DNA from 4 places in the Rhizobium sp. BK060 genome. Region 4 is predicted to be linked to each of the others. Evidence: predicted binding sites of a transcription regulator. Region 4 holds the regulator's gene; each other region holds the start of a gene.

Region 1 (3,206 bases), on a different contig from region 4:
CTCGCGCGCCCCCTCGCCGAAGCCGATCGACTCTGACAACGCGATATGGTACGAACGCGCCCTGTTCAGATTGATACGAATAGAGCTGCGACAACCCAGCGCCTGATCGGCGAACGTTCTCGTATTGTCCTTGATGAAGGCTCTGAACATGGAAGATCCCAACAATATCAACGTGCCTGCCGTATCCGGAATTTCCTTCAGCTCCGATGACCTGGAGGTCCTCCGGAGGGTAGAAATATTGGGGCAACCAGCACTTCCTCCTTTCGCCACACTGCCGGACCTTCACGCTTAAGACCCTCCGCAACGTCACCGAGGAAGACGCCTTCAAGACGTTCTGCCTGATCCGCTGGCCGGAGACTGGTGGCCGTCCGATCTGCATCAACTGCGGACACGAGCGCTGCTATCCGATCCGTCGCCAGTGCTTCAAATGCCAGAAGTGCCGCCGCGAATTTTCGGTCACCTCGAAGACAGTCTTCGCCTTCCGGAAGATGTCCTTTCGCGACATTCTGACGGGACTGTGGCTGTCCGTGAACAGCGTGAAGGGCAAGAGCGCCCTCCAGCTCTCCCGCGAACTCGGTTGCCAGTACAAGACCGCCTGGGTGTTCCTGATGAAGATGCGCGAGGCGATCGCCACCAGGCGCGAAGACATCGTTCTCGAAGGCGAGATCCACATCGACGGAAAGCGAGAAGACGCTCTTCGGGTGAGAACGCACCCTCACTCGCGTCATTCGAACCGAGGACAGCAACGAGGCGTGGGAGTTCGCGAGGAAGCACGTCCGCAAGGGGTCGACGATCCATGCCGACGAGCACTTCAGCTATGACGACCTCCAGGGGCTGCAGGAACTCAAGCGCGTAAACCACAGCAGGGAATACGAGACCAAGGACGGCGTGAACACCAATCACGTCGAAAGCTTCTTCTCCCGCATCCAGCGGGCCTATGTCGGCATCCACCACCGCTTCTCGGTGAAGTATTTCGACTGGTATGCGGCGGAAATCGCCTGGCGCGAGGACAATCGCCGGGTCGATAACGGCACGCAGATGTGGAGCATGGGGCATTTCGCATTGTCGAGGAAGACATCGCGCAATCTGTGTGGCTACTGGGAGGGCAACAAACCGCCCGATCTCGTCTGGGAGCACGGTGTCAGTCCGGACAGGGCATGATCAGGCGGCGCACTCCCAAAGGCGACGCTGGCCGTCGGCGACGCCCGCATACCGCGCCCGGCCGTCCTTGACGAGCTTGTCGAGGTCTCGCGACAGGACGTTGCCAATCTGGCCGAGCCGCGGATCATCTTCGGTCAGGCCGATCTGCAGCGCCACCTGCTTTGCGCAGTCTGCCATCGAAACCGGAGCCTCTGCATCCCTCAGGATGCGCAGAAGGGCTCCGCGCTTGTCGAGATCCTTGAGCAATGGTGTCACTGCGCTTGCAGGCACCTTCGCAGGCTTTCTCGAACGGATGCGAGCAGCGCCGTCGGGACGATAGCGCTCGTCGTAAACCTTCAGCACGGTGTCGAACGCGGCTCGCTGCTCAAGGACCGCGATCTCGCCGCGAAGGGTATCGATCTTGGCCTCCAGCTCTTCCCGCTTCGTCTTCAGCTCCTCTACCACCTGCATCCGTAACACCCTCTAAAAGCTACGCTTTCAGACTATCTGGTCATGGAATGAGAGTCTGGTGGCAAGTCCTACATAATTGCGCAAAAAAGCGCAGGATCGTTCGGGATCATCATCATTCTGTCACGGAAATCTTTTAGCCGGAAGCCAGCTTGCGGCGGCGATCAAATCACTGAAGACTGCAATCCGCATTCCGAACGATTCCCAGGATACGAGCCTTGCGCTACGCACTCTATTTTACGCCGCCGAAGGATGACCCTTTGAACGGCACGGCCGCGCTCTGGCTCGGCCGCGATGCCTTCACCGGCGAAACCTATCTGGCTCCCGATCATCCGAACCTGCCGGCCGCCGAGCAGTTTGAGCTGACCGCCGAGCCTCGCCGCTATGCCTTCCACGCGACGATCAAGGCACCGTTCCATCTGGCCGCCTCCGTCACTGAGAAGGACCTCCTCCAGGTTGTCGAGGATTTCGCCGCCCGTACGCCCGCCTTCGAGATTCCCGAGCTGGTGCTTGGACAACTGGGCAAATTCTTTGCGCTGGTACCCGCCTTTCTGCATCCGCCGCTTCAGGATTTCGCAGCCACGGTGGTAAAATCCTTCGAACCGTTTCGCGCCGCGTTGTCGGATGCCGATATCGCACGCCGTAATCCGGAGAAACTGAGCGAGAGCCAGAGGGCCAATCTGTTGCGCTGGGGTTATCCCTATGTGATGGATGACTTCGAGTTCCACATGACGCTGACCGGCCAGGTGCCGCAGGAGCGTGCTGGCATAATGAAGGCCATTCTGGCGGAGCGTTTCGCCGCTTTTACCGGCCGGCCGCTCCCAATTGGCGGCCTTGCCGTTTTCGTTGAGGAGGCGCGTGGTGCGCCGTTTACAGCCCATTCCTGGTGGCCGCTTGCCGGCGCGAAAAACTGAGAGACCATAGTCGATGACCACAGAAACCGTCTTCTCCAACGCCCGCATTGTCCTCGAGGATGAAATCATCGAAGGATCGGTCCTCGTCCGCGACGGCAAGATCGCCGATATCTCGACAGGCAGCTCCCATGTCGGCGAGGATTTCGAAGGCGACTATTTGATCCCGGGTCTCGTCGAACTCCACACCGACCATCTCGAAGGCCACTATTCGCCGCGCCCGGGCCTGCGCTGGCACAAGACGGCGGCGATCCAGGCGCATGACGCACAGATCGTCACATCAGGCATCACCACGGTCTTCGATTGCCTCCGTATGGGCGCCGACGAAGACGGCGGCTTCGAGCATGGCGAGATGCGCGAGATGGCCGACGCCATCCAGAAGGCCGAGCAGGAAGGCCGCCTGCGTGCCGAACACCTGCTACACCTGCGCTGCGAGGTCTCTGCTGACAACGTTCTGCAGCATTTCGCCGATTTCGAGAACGATCCCTATGTCCGTCTCGTCTCGCTGATGGATCACGCTCCCGGCCAGCGCCAGTTCCAGACGATGGATCAGTACATCTTCTATTACCAGAAGAAGCGCGGCCTGACCGATGCCGAGTTTGCCGAGTTCATCGATCGCCGCGTGTCGGAATCCGAGCGCAACTCGACGCCGCACCGCGTGGCCATTTCCAAGGTCTGCGCTGAGCG
Region 2 (3,206 bases), on a different contig from region 4:
ATGCTGCTGATCCTGGGTGGATTTTTGGGATTCTTGCCCGTTCTCGGCTTCTGGATGATTCCGTTGGGATTCATCGTTCTATCGCACGACCTGCATCTCGTGCGTCGGATGCGGCGGCGATTCTCCGTCTGGTGGAGCAAGAGGCGGAAACCCGCCCCTTAAATCAGTTGAAAAGGCCCGCCACGCAATAAAAGAGCGCCGAAATAAGCGCGGCAGCCGGGAGCGTGATCACCCAGGCAACGACGATGTTGCCTGCTAGGCCCCAACGGACTGCCGAGACGCGGCGCGCGGCGCCAACGCCGATGATCGCGCCAGTGATCGTATGGGTCGTGGAAACCGGAATCCCAAGCCACGTGGCTCCGAAGAGGGTGAGAGCGCCGCCTGTCTCCGCGCAGAACCCCTGCATAGGGTTCAGACGGGTGATCTTCGACCCCATGGTATGGACGATTCGCCAGCCGCCGAAGAGTGTCCCAAGCGCCATGGCCGTCTGGCAGGAGAGCACGACCCAGAGCGGCACGTGGAAGCTTCCCCCGAGATAACCCTGCGAATAGAGAAGTACGGCGATGATGCCCATCGTCTTTTGCGCATCATTGCCGCCGTGGCCCAGCGAATAAAGAGAGGCGGATACGAATTGCAGGACGCGGAACGTTCGATCGACAGCAAAGGGTGTCTGCCGAACGAAGATCCAGGAGACGATAAGCACGAGGAAGAGCGCCAGCATGAAGCCGATCAACGGCGACATGACGATCGCGCCCGCTGTCTTCAGCAGTCCGCTCCACACGATTGAGCTGAAGCCAACTTTTGCTAGTCCGGCGCCTACCAGCCCGCCCACCAGAGCATGCGAAGAGCTGGACGGGATGCCGAAGATCCAGGTGACGATATTCCAGACGATCGCGCCCATCAGTGCCGCGAAGATGATCAGCGGCGTGACGATATTGGGGTCGATGATGCCGGTTCCAAGGGTTTCGGCAACATGGAGACCGAAGAACAGGAACGCAATGAAATTGAAGAAAGCTGCCCAGACGACGGCATACTGAGGCCGCAGTACGCGCGTGGAAACGATCGTTGCGATCGAATTCGCGGCATCATGCAGGCCATTCAGGAAGTCAAAGAACAGCGCGATCGCGATCAGGCCGGCGAGCAGCGGAAAGGCGAGGGTGGCGTCCATCAAACGTTCTCAATCACGATGCCGCTGATTTCGTTGGCAACGTCTTCGAAGCGATCAACGACCTTCTCGAGTTCACCGTAGATTTCGCTGCCGATGATGTAGGCCATCGCATTCGACGCGCCGTGACGGAGGAAGAGTTCCTTCAGGCCGTGATCGTGCAACTCGTCGGAGCGTCCTTCGACGCGGGTAACTTCCTCCGCAATCGCCATGAGCCGCGGAGCGTTGGCGTTGATGCGATCAAGCAGTGGGATCGCCTCGGCGATGAGATGGGCGGCCTGCACGATTGCCACGCCCATTTCTTGCATGCGTGGATCGAATTGGGTTTGCTCGAAGAGCCGGATCGTCTTGACAGTCTTGTGCATCATATCGATCGCGTCATCCATCGACTGGATCAGATCCTTGATATCGACACGGTCGAAAGGTGTGATGAAGCTCCGGCGAACCGCAAGCAGCACCTCGCGGGTGATGTTGTCGGCATCGTTTTCGAGCGCGACGATCCGATCGCAATGCCGCTCGGTATCCCTGCCGGCGAGCAACTCGTTCAGCGCTTCCGCGGCGCCAACGATCGTCCGGGAATGCTGGGCAAAAAGGTCAAAGAACCGGTCTTCACGCGGCAAAAGTCTACGAAACCAGCTGAGCATTCCATCCATCCGTTTGAGAATTTTTAGAAGCTCGTCATAAATTGGCAGGGCTTGCAATTAAAGTGTCACAATTGCACCTGCTAAGATTCTTTTGCGCCGTGCATTACAATAGGAGCCAGGGAACTTGAGACTTGACTGAGCGTTAAAGTTCTAAGCGTTTTCCAACGCGAGACAGGCAGGAAATGAGAAGGTGCTGGAATGAAGAAGCTTGCGGTACTGGTATTGGCAATTGCGACGAGCCTGTCGGGCATCGGACCGTCCTTTGCCGAAAATTCGGGTGACGAGCATTCGGTTCAAAGCCGCGGCACGTTTGGAGATTCTGGCGCGAGAAACAACCGCAACTACGATCGATGCAGCGTCTATCGTTGCGGTGGCTATCGCCACGGCCACTATGGTAGGCGCTACTATCGTGATGACTACTATCGCCGTCACGACAATGATGCCGGCGCTCTGATCGGTGGTCTGGCGGCGGGGGCAATCATCGGCGGCCTCATTGCTTCACAGCCACGGGTTGGCCCGATCGGCAATTCGCACGTCGATTGGTGTTACAGCCGCTACCGCTCCTATCGGGCATATGACAACACCTATCAGCCATATTATGGCCCGCGGCGGCAGTGCTACTCGCCATACTAGACTAAATGTTCGCCTGGGACCGGGTGACCCGTCTCACAATATGCAGGTATCGAGGGTTGCGTAAGTTATCCTCGCACAGAGCCTCATGCATAGGAGACGGGCCGTGGAAGAGACTATCACATTTGTCGGATTGGACGTTCACAAAGAGACGATTGCGGTCGCGCTTGCCGATGGCGGTGGGCGCAGTGACGCGAGGGCATTCGGCCAGATTGCAAATACCCCCTCAGCGTTGGCCCGTATGGTGGCCAAGCTTTCGCAGCCGGGCCGGACGTTGAAGTTCTGCTACGAAGCAGGACCTTGCGGCTATGGCATTCAACGACAGCTTTCCGATGCTGGCCATGACTGTGTGGTCGTCGCCCCATCTTTGATCCCACGAAAGCCGGGTGATCGCATCAAGACGGACCGCCGGGATGCGAACAATCTGGCAAGGCTGCAGCGCTGGGGAGTTGAGCGCGGTTTGGATACCCGATCCCGCCCATGAAGCGATGCGCGATCTGGTTCGAGCACGCCTTGCTGCGGTGCGCAGCCTAAGACAAGCGCGTCAGCAACTCAGCGGATTTCTATTGCGTCACGGCTTTCATTATAACCGGCCAGCCTGGACACAGATGCACCGCCGTTGGCTGGCTGGTCTCCGCTTCGAACAACCAATCCACCTTATCGTGCTTGAGGATCATATCGCCACGATCGAAGCTGCAACAGACCGGCGAGACCGGCTGACGAAGCAAATCGAGATGATGTTAAGCGATTGGTCGTTGGCCCCGGTC
Region 3 (3,206 bases), on a different contig from region 4:
GGCCAGTGCAGCTGGCGTCTTCTGCGGCAGCTGCCGGTGAGACCGAGAACAGCACGGCGATCAGCGTTGCAGCGAGCAGCATGTGAAATGCAGCGATCAGCCAAAGCAGGAGATTGCCCGGCGATGCGATGTGCAGGCTGCGGTGGCCGATGGAAATCGTCATGATGGTGTTCCGGTCACTGTGATCGCCAAACTTTACGCTTCGCGTGCGGATATTCCTTTAAGAGAAGCCGTTAACAAAAGATTACGCCCGAGGATGGGCGCGGTCGTAAACTTCCAGCAGACGGGATGAATCCACACCGGTGTAGACCTGGGTGGTGGAAAGGCTGGCGTGGCCGAGCAATTCCTGAATGGTTCGTAGGTCGCCGCCGCCCGCCAGAAGATGGGTCGCGAAGGAGTGCCGCAGCGCGTGCGGTGTCGCTGTCTCGGGCAGGCCGAAGGCACTTCGCATCTTCTGCATCGTGCGCTGGATGATCGCCGCCTGCAGCTTGCCGCCGCGCGCGCCGCGGAAGAGAGGCTCGTTGCCTTCAAGATGATAGGGACATAACGACCGGTATTTCTCGACTGCCTCGAAGACGATGGTAAGCAGCGGCACGAGGCGGGTCTTGTTGCCCTTGCCGGTAATGCGCAGCGTCGCCGCTCCCCGGTTGAAGTCGTCAGGCGTCAGATCGAGCGCTTCGGAGATGCGCAAGCCGCAGCCATAGAGCAGGGTGAAAACGGCGGCGTCGCGTGCCGCGATCCAGGGCTCTTCGTGTAGCTGCGCTTCGTCGCTGACGACGGTGATGGCCTGCCTGTCGGAAAGTGGCTTCGGCAGCGACTTCGGCTGCTTCGGCGAGCGGATCGCACCGGCGCCGGCTGCATTCACCAGCCCCTTTTTTTCGAGGTAACGCAGCAGTGAGCGTAAACCGGCGAGATTGCGGCCGAGCGAGCGGGGTCCGGATCCCTCTTTGCGACGTGCGGCGAGGAATGCGCGGAAGTCGGCGGGCCGCAGCGCATGGATATCCTTCAGCGTTGCGGGTCCCGCGAGATGACCGGTCAGGAAGGTAAGGAACTGGCGCGTGTCGCGCTCGTAGGCATCGAGCGTATGCTCGGAAAGGCGGCGCTCGCTGGCCAGGCTGTCGAGCCAGGCGGTGCGTTCCGCCATCAGGCGCGGGTCGGCGATGATCAGGAGTTCGTTCACGTGTCTGGCCCTTGAATTTGCCAATCCGGCTGCCAATTCTGAAGGACCGACAGTTATGGAATTGCTAATACCGCCCAAGTGGTTGTCATGGTTCCATCATATTAATCGACGTAACTGGTTTCCCAACGACGCAGGATCTTGCATGCCACGGCGCCACCCCACGACCGCTTTCGGACAATTCGCGGAAGCGATTGCCCTCGTTTCCCATGGCAAGCCGGGACATATCGTTGACACGTTGATCGCCGAGCGCGGACAGAGAATCGTCAAGCACCCGTTCTGGCCGATCATGCGGCCCTTTCTCCATACGCTCCTGCGCTACAACAGGGCCATCAGCTTCGCCAACGACGTCGCGAACATGCCAGGCTTCCAGTGCTTCGAGTACATGAGCAACCTGTTGAAGCTCGAGATCAATGTCAGGCATGGTGAACGCATTCCTGATACCGGCGGCTTCATCCTCGTCAGCAACCATCCGACCGGCATTGCCGATGGGGTGGCCGTCTTCGATCTCTTGAAGAACAAGCGGCCCGACATGATGGTGTTCGCCAACCGCGATGCCATACGTGTCAATCCGCGTTTTGCCGAGGTCATTATTCCGGTCGAATGGCGGGAAGAGTATAAGAGCAAGCTCAAGACCCGTGAGACGCTGCTGATCACCAACCGTGCGGTCAGGGAAGGCAAGGCAACGGTTCTCTTTCCGTCCGGGCGGATTGCCTATTGGGCGAACGGACGGCTGAACGAGCGTCCGTGGAAAACCTCGGCTGTCGGGCTTGCCCGCAAGTACAACCTGCCGATCCTGCCGGTGCATATGACGGCACGGAATTCGGGCCTCTTCTACTGGCTCGCAAAGTGGTCAACGGAGCTCAGGGATATGACCGTCTTTCACGAGCTTCTGAACAAGCGCGGCGACCGGTTCGACTTCGTGGTCGGCAACCTGATCCCGGTGGAGCATCTCGACGGCGACATCAACGAGGTGACCAAGGCATTGGAAGACCATACGGCGCGCGCCCTCGATATGGATGACGACGCGCAGTTCGTGCCTCTGGTCCGACCGGCCGAGCCGGTGCTGGCCGGCGCCCATTCAATTCCCTGACCGGATAGGTTAAAGCGAGGCATGCTGCTCCGCTCGATGTTTGCCCAGAACTACCGGTCCTTGCGATCGATCCGCATGGATCTTTCGGGCATCAATCTATTCATCGGTGAGAATGGGGTCGGGAAGTCCAACCTCTACCGCGCGCTGCAGCTTATCCAGGCGGCAACGCGCGGGCGCCTGGCGCATGAGATCGCTGCAGAAGGTGGCATGTTCTCGGCGCTCTGGTCCGGGCCGCGACGGGACGCCGACGGGCCGTTCCGTATCCGTCTGGAAACCGAACTTCTCGACGAGGAAAGGGCGATCACCTTCCGCTATCGTGTCGAAGCCGGCTTGCGGCCGCCGAGCGCTGCGGCAGGGTTTCCCTTCGAGCCGCAGATCAAGGCCGAAGAGCTTTCGATCGAGACGGGGACGCGACCGGTCACGATAATGAAGCGCGCTGGCCCCGCCATCTCGGTTCGCGACCAGAATGGGCGGATGCAGGACTATCCTGAGCAGGCGCTGACCTCGGAAACGGCAATCGCGCTGCTCGGCGATGCCGGCCACTATCCCGAGATCGGAACATTTCGGCGTGCGATCGACGGCTGGCGCTTCTTTCACGGCTTCCGCACGGACCGCTCTTCGCCGCTGCGCGCCCCCTGTCTTGCCGTCACAGCGCCGCTTTTGGACGAGGATGGCGCCAACATTGCCGCAGTCTTCGCGACGCTTGTACATACGCGTGAAGATACCGTCGATCTCGATCGGGCCGTCGTCGCCGCCCTCGGCGGTGCGCGGCTTGTCGTGCCGCTGCCCGAGGAGACGGCGGAGTTCGGCCTTTCCTTCCCGGAATTTGCGAACCGTGTGTTTCAGCCGCGCGAGCTGTCGGACGGGCAGATCCGCTTTCTGGGGCTTGCGGCCGCGCTGATGTCATATCGTCTGCCGCCGCTGATTGCACTGAAC
Region 4 (3,206 bases):
ATCGTGACGCACTCGATGCAGCAGGCCGCCCGTGTTTCGCAGCGCACGGCCATGTTCCACCTCGGCAACCTCGTCGAAGAGAACGATACCGACAAGATGTTCACCAACCCGGACGATCCGCGCACCCAGGACTACATCATGGGTCGCTTCGGTTGATCGCCGGCGTCGGCAACCCTCACCATACTCAAGGATGAGCCCTATGGCATCGACACATATCTTTTCTGCCTACGACGACGATCTGAAATTCCTGTCCCGCCGTATTTCGGAAATGGGCGGCCTTGCCGAGCAGATGGTTTCGGATGCCGTTCGCGCTCTCGTCAACGGCGATACGGCCCTGGCCCAGAAGGTCATCTCCGACGACGTGATCCTTGACCACGCTGAACGCGAAATCGGGGACAAGGCGATCGTGACCATCGCCCGTCGCCAGCCGATGGCGGCCGACCTTCGCGAGATCATGGGTTCGATCCGCATTGCGGCCGATCTCGAGCGCGTCGGCGATCTCGGCAAGAATACCGCCAAGCGCGTCATCGCGGTCCAGAGCGCCGGCGTGCCGCGCAAGCTCGCCCGCGGCCTCGAGCACCTTTCCGAACTGGCGCTTGTCCAGCTCAAGGAAGTGCTCGACGTCTATACGAGCCGTGCTGCCGACAAGGCAAAGTCGATCCGTGAGCGCGACGAGGAAATCGACGCGATGTACACCTCGCTGTTCCGCGAGATGCTCACCTACATGATGGAAGATCCGCGCAACATCACCAGCTGCACGCATCTTCTGTTCTGCGCCAAGAACATCGAGCGTATCGGCGACCACGCCACCAACATTGCCGAAACCATCTATTACATGGCCACCGGCGCTCAGCCGGAAGGCGAACGTCCGAAGGACGATACCGCCAACACCGTCGGCGCCGTTACGGAATAATCGTTCCGCGACCGCGCCCCCAGGAGACCGAAACGAATGATACCAAAAGTAGCTGTCGTTGAAGATGAAGAAGCACTGAGCGTACTTCTTCGCTATAACCTTGAGGCTGAAGGCTTTGAGGTCGACACAATCCTGCGCGGCGACGAGGCCGAGATCCGGCTGCAGGAACGCACGCCGGACCTTCTGATCCTCGATTGGATGCTGCCGGGCGTATCAGGCATCGAGCTCTGCCGTCGCCTGCGCATGCGGCCGGAAACGGAGCGCCTGCCGATCATCATGCTGACAGCTCGCGGCGAGGAGAGTGAGCGTGTTCGCGGCCTCTCCACCGGCGCCGACGACTACGTCGTCAAGCCGTTCTCGACGCCGGAGCTCGTCGCCCGCGTCAAGGCGATGCTTCGTCGTGCCAAGCCGGAGGTGCTTTCCACGCTGCTGAAGTGCGGCGACATCGAGCTTGACCGCGAGACGCACCGCGTTCATCGCAAGAGCCGCGAAGTCCGTCTCGGTCCGACCGAATTCCGGCTTCTCGAGTTCCTGATGGCATCCCCTGGCCGTGTCTTCTCGCGCTCCCAGCTGCTCGACGGCGTCTGGGGTCATGACATCTATGTCGACGAGCGTACCGTCGACGTTCATGTCGGGCGTCTGCGCAAGGCGCTGAACTTCTCCAACATGCAGGATGTCATCCGCACCGTTCGCGGTGCCGGCTATTCCATGGAAGCCTAAAGCTCTCCTGAGAGGCATCCACACCGTCCAACGAAAAACGGGCCCGCGAGGCGGCCCGCGAGGGCCCGTTTTCTTTGTTCCTTATCCGGCTTCCGGGTCAGGCGACCCGGTTGGCGGCCTTGCGGCGCTCGTTGACCGGCTGATAGGCCATGCGCTGGTGATAGGTGCAGTAAGGGGAGGAGTCTGGGGATTCGCAGCCGCAGAAGTGGAAGTCGTCCTTCAGCGGATCGCCGACCGGCCACTTGCAGGTGCGCTCGGTCAGTTCCGTCAGGCCGAGGCGGCGAGAAATCGGAACGACGACGTTTGCGGCCGGACGGTAGCTGATTTCCGCGATGGCATCGATTTCGATCTCTTCCTTGAGCATCGTCGCACCCTGCTGGCGGGTGACGGTGCGCGTGGTGACGCGAGATGCATAGTTCGGAGCGCGCGGCGCGGATGTCGTGCGCTTGGGCGTTCTGACAGTGGTCGTCGAGCCTCCGGCCTTGGCGCGGCCGGGCAAACTCAAACGGTGGACTTTGCCAATGACGGCGTTACGGCTTACACCGCCAAGTTGCGCTGCGATCTGGCTGGCGCTCAGGCCCTCGGACCACAGCTTCTTCAGTTTTTCAACGCGCTCGTCTGTCCAGTTCATGCCCCTGTCTCCGCCTTATTAGCGTTGGTGCAGGCAGAATCCCTCACCATTGCCCCGGACGTATCCGAGGCAAGAAACGCTTGCTCGATTTTGGTGACTAGTTCCGCCGCATGCAGTCTAGTAATTGAGTTTTAACCTAGTGTGAGGCTGAGTCTGTGACAAGAGTCGGTTGAATCTCGGCGAATCGAATTTCAAGTTTTCCCCAACTTGCTGGGCGAGAGAGTCATTTCTGCAACATTAGTTGTTGATAGCTCCAGCGCCTCCGGATGGCGGCTTGACGCATGCAGGAAAACCTCAGTTTTGTTGACATTGCAGTGCGAAAAGTAAATAGTGCTGCTCGCCGCCGAAAGGCGGCATTTTTAATTTTCCGGACCCGCTTTCCTTAGCCGGAGTCCGGCCGCTTGTGGTCAATGACAGGAGATCGCGCCATGGCTGAAGCCGCGCTTTACGATACCTACTCTCGTGCCCCGCTGCGGTTCGAGCGAGGCGAGGGCGTATGGCTGATCACCGAAACGGGCGAGCGATATCTTGATTTCGGCGCAGGCGTTGCCGTCACCTCCGTCGGCCACGGCCATCCGCATGTGGTAGGCGCGCTGAAAGAGCAGGCCGACAAGGTCTGGCACCTGTCCAATATCTACGAAATCCCGGGTCAGGAAACGCTCGCGAAGCGGCTGACCGAGGCGACCTTCGCCGACAAGGTGTTCTTTACGAACTCCGGCGCAGAAGCCCTGGAATGCGCGATCAAGACCGCGCGCCGCTATCAGTTCTCAAAGGGCCATTGCGAGCGGTTTCATATCATCACCTTTGAAGGTGCCTTCCATGGTCGTACGCTGGCGACGATTGCTGCCGGTGGCCAAGAGAAGTACCTCGAAGGCTTCGGCCCGAAGGCGCCCGGCTTCGATCAGGTTCCGTTCGGCGATCTCGATGCCGTTCGCAGCGCCG

The links. Region 4 encodes PhoB, which activates phosphate uptake and scavenging genes when phosphate is short. Its sites were predicted from a motif close to TGTCATNNANCTGTCAT; they were not measured.
Region 1: the regulator PhoB is predicted to act here: its motif matches at 1,719-1,735, upstream of FHT71_RS24195 (DUF1045 domain-containing protein).
Region 2: the regulator PhoB is predicted to act here: its motif matches at 1,862-1,878, upstream of FHT71_RS04580 (DUF47 family protein).
Region 3: the regulator PhoB is predicted to act here: its motif matches at 1,264-1,280, upstream of FHT71_RS11015 (1-acyl-sn-glycerol-3-phosphate acyltransferase).

The regions. Positions count from the first base shown of each region.
Region 1 covers NZ_JACHYW010000026.1:22,758-25,963, forward strand. Annotated here, with positions in the region: gene FHT71_RS24175 (hypothetical protein) at 1-150, opposite strand, end outside; gene FHT71_RS24180 (hypothetical protein) at 489-821, shown strand; gene FHT71_RS24185 (transposase) at 727-1,161, shown strand; gene FHT71_RS24190 (hypothetical protein) at 1,162-1,611, opposite strand; gene FHT71_RS24195 (DUF1045 domain-containing protein) at 1,827-2,522, shown strand; gene FHT71_RS24200 (alpha-D-ribose 1-methylphosphonate 5-triphosphate diphosphatase) at 2,536-3,206, shown strand, end outside.
Region 2 covers NZ_JACHYW010000003.1:160,422-163,627, forward strand. Annotated here, with positions in the region: gene FHT71_RS31355 (hypothetical protein) at 1-162, shown strand, start outside; gene FHT71_RS04575 (inorganic phosphate transporter) at 164-1,168, opposite strand; gene FHT71_RS04580 (DUF47 family protein) at 1,168-1,809, opposite strand; gene FHT71_RS04585 (BA14K family protein) at 2,008-2,442, shown strand; partial or broken gene FHT71_RS04590 (IS110 family transposase) at 2,546-3,206, shown strand, end outside.
Region 3 covers NZ_JACHYW010000008.1:90,572-93,777, reverse strand. Annotated here, with positions in the region: gene FHT71_RS11025 (TraB/GumN family protein) at 1-163, opposite strand, end outside; gene FHT71_RS11020 (tyrosine recombinase XerC) at 245-1,180, opposite strand; gene FHT71_RS11015 (1-acyl-sn-glycerol-3-phosphate acyltransferase) at 1,323-2,270, shown strand; gene FHT71_RS11010 (AAA family ATPase) at 2,292-3,206, shown strand, end outside.
Region 4 covers NZ_JACHYW010000049.1:10,037-13,242, forward strand. Annotated here, with positions in the region: gene pstB (phosphate ABC transporter ATP-binding protein PstB) at 1-156, shown strand, start outside; gene phoU (phosphate signaling complex protein PhoU) at 200-913, shown strand; gene phoB (phosphate regulon transcriptional regulator PhoB) at 950-1,633, shown strand; gene FHT71_RS30600 (GcrA family cell cycle regulator) at 1,731-2,264, opposite strand; gene FHT71_RS30605 (aspartate aminotransferase family protein) at 2,693-3,206, shown strand, end outside.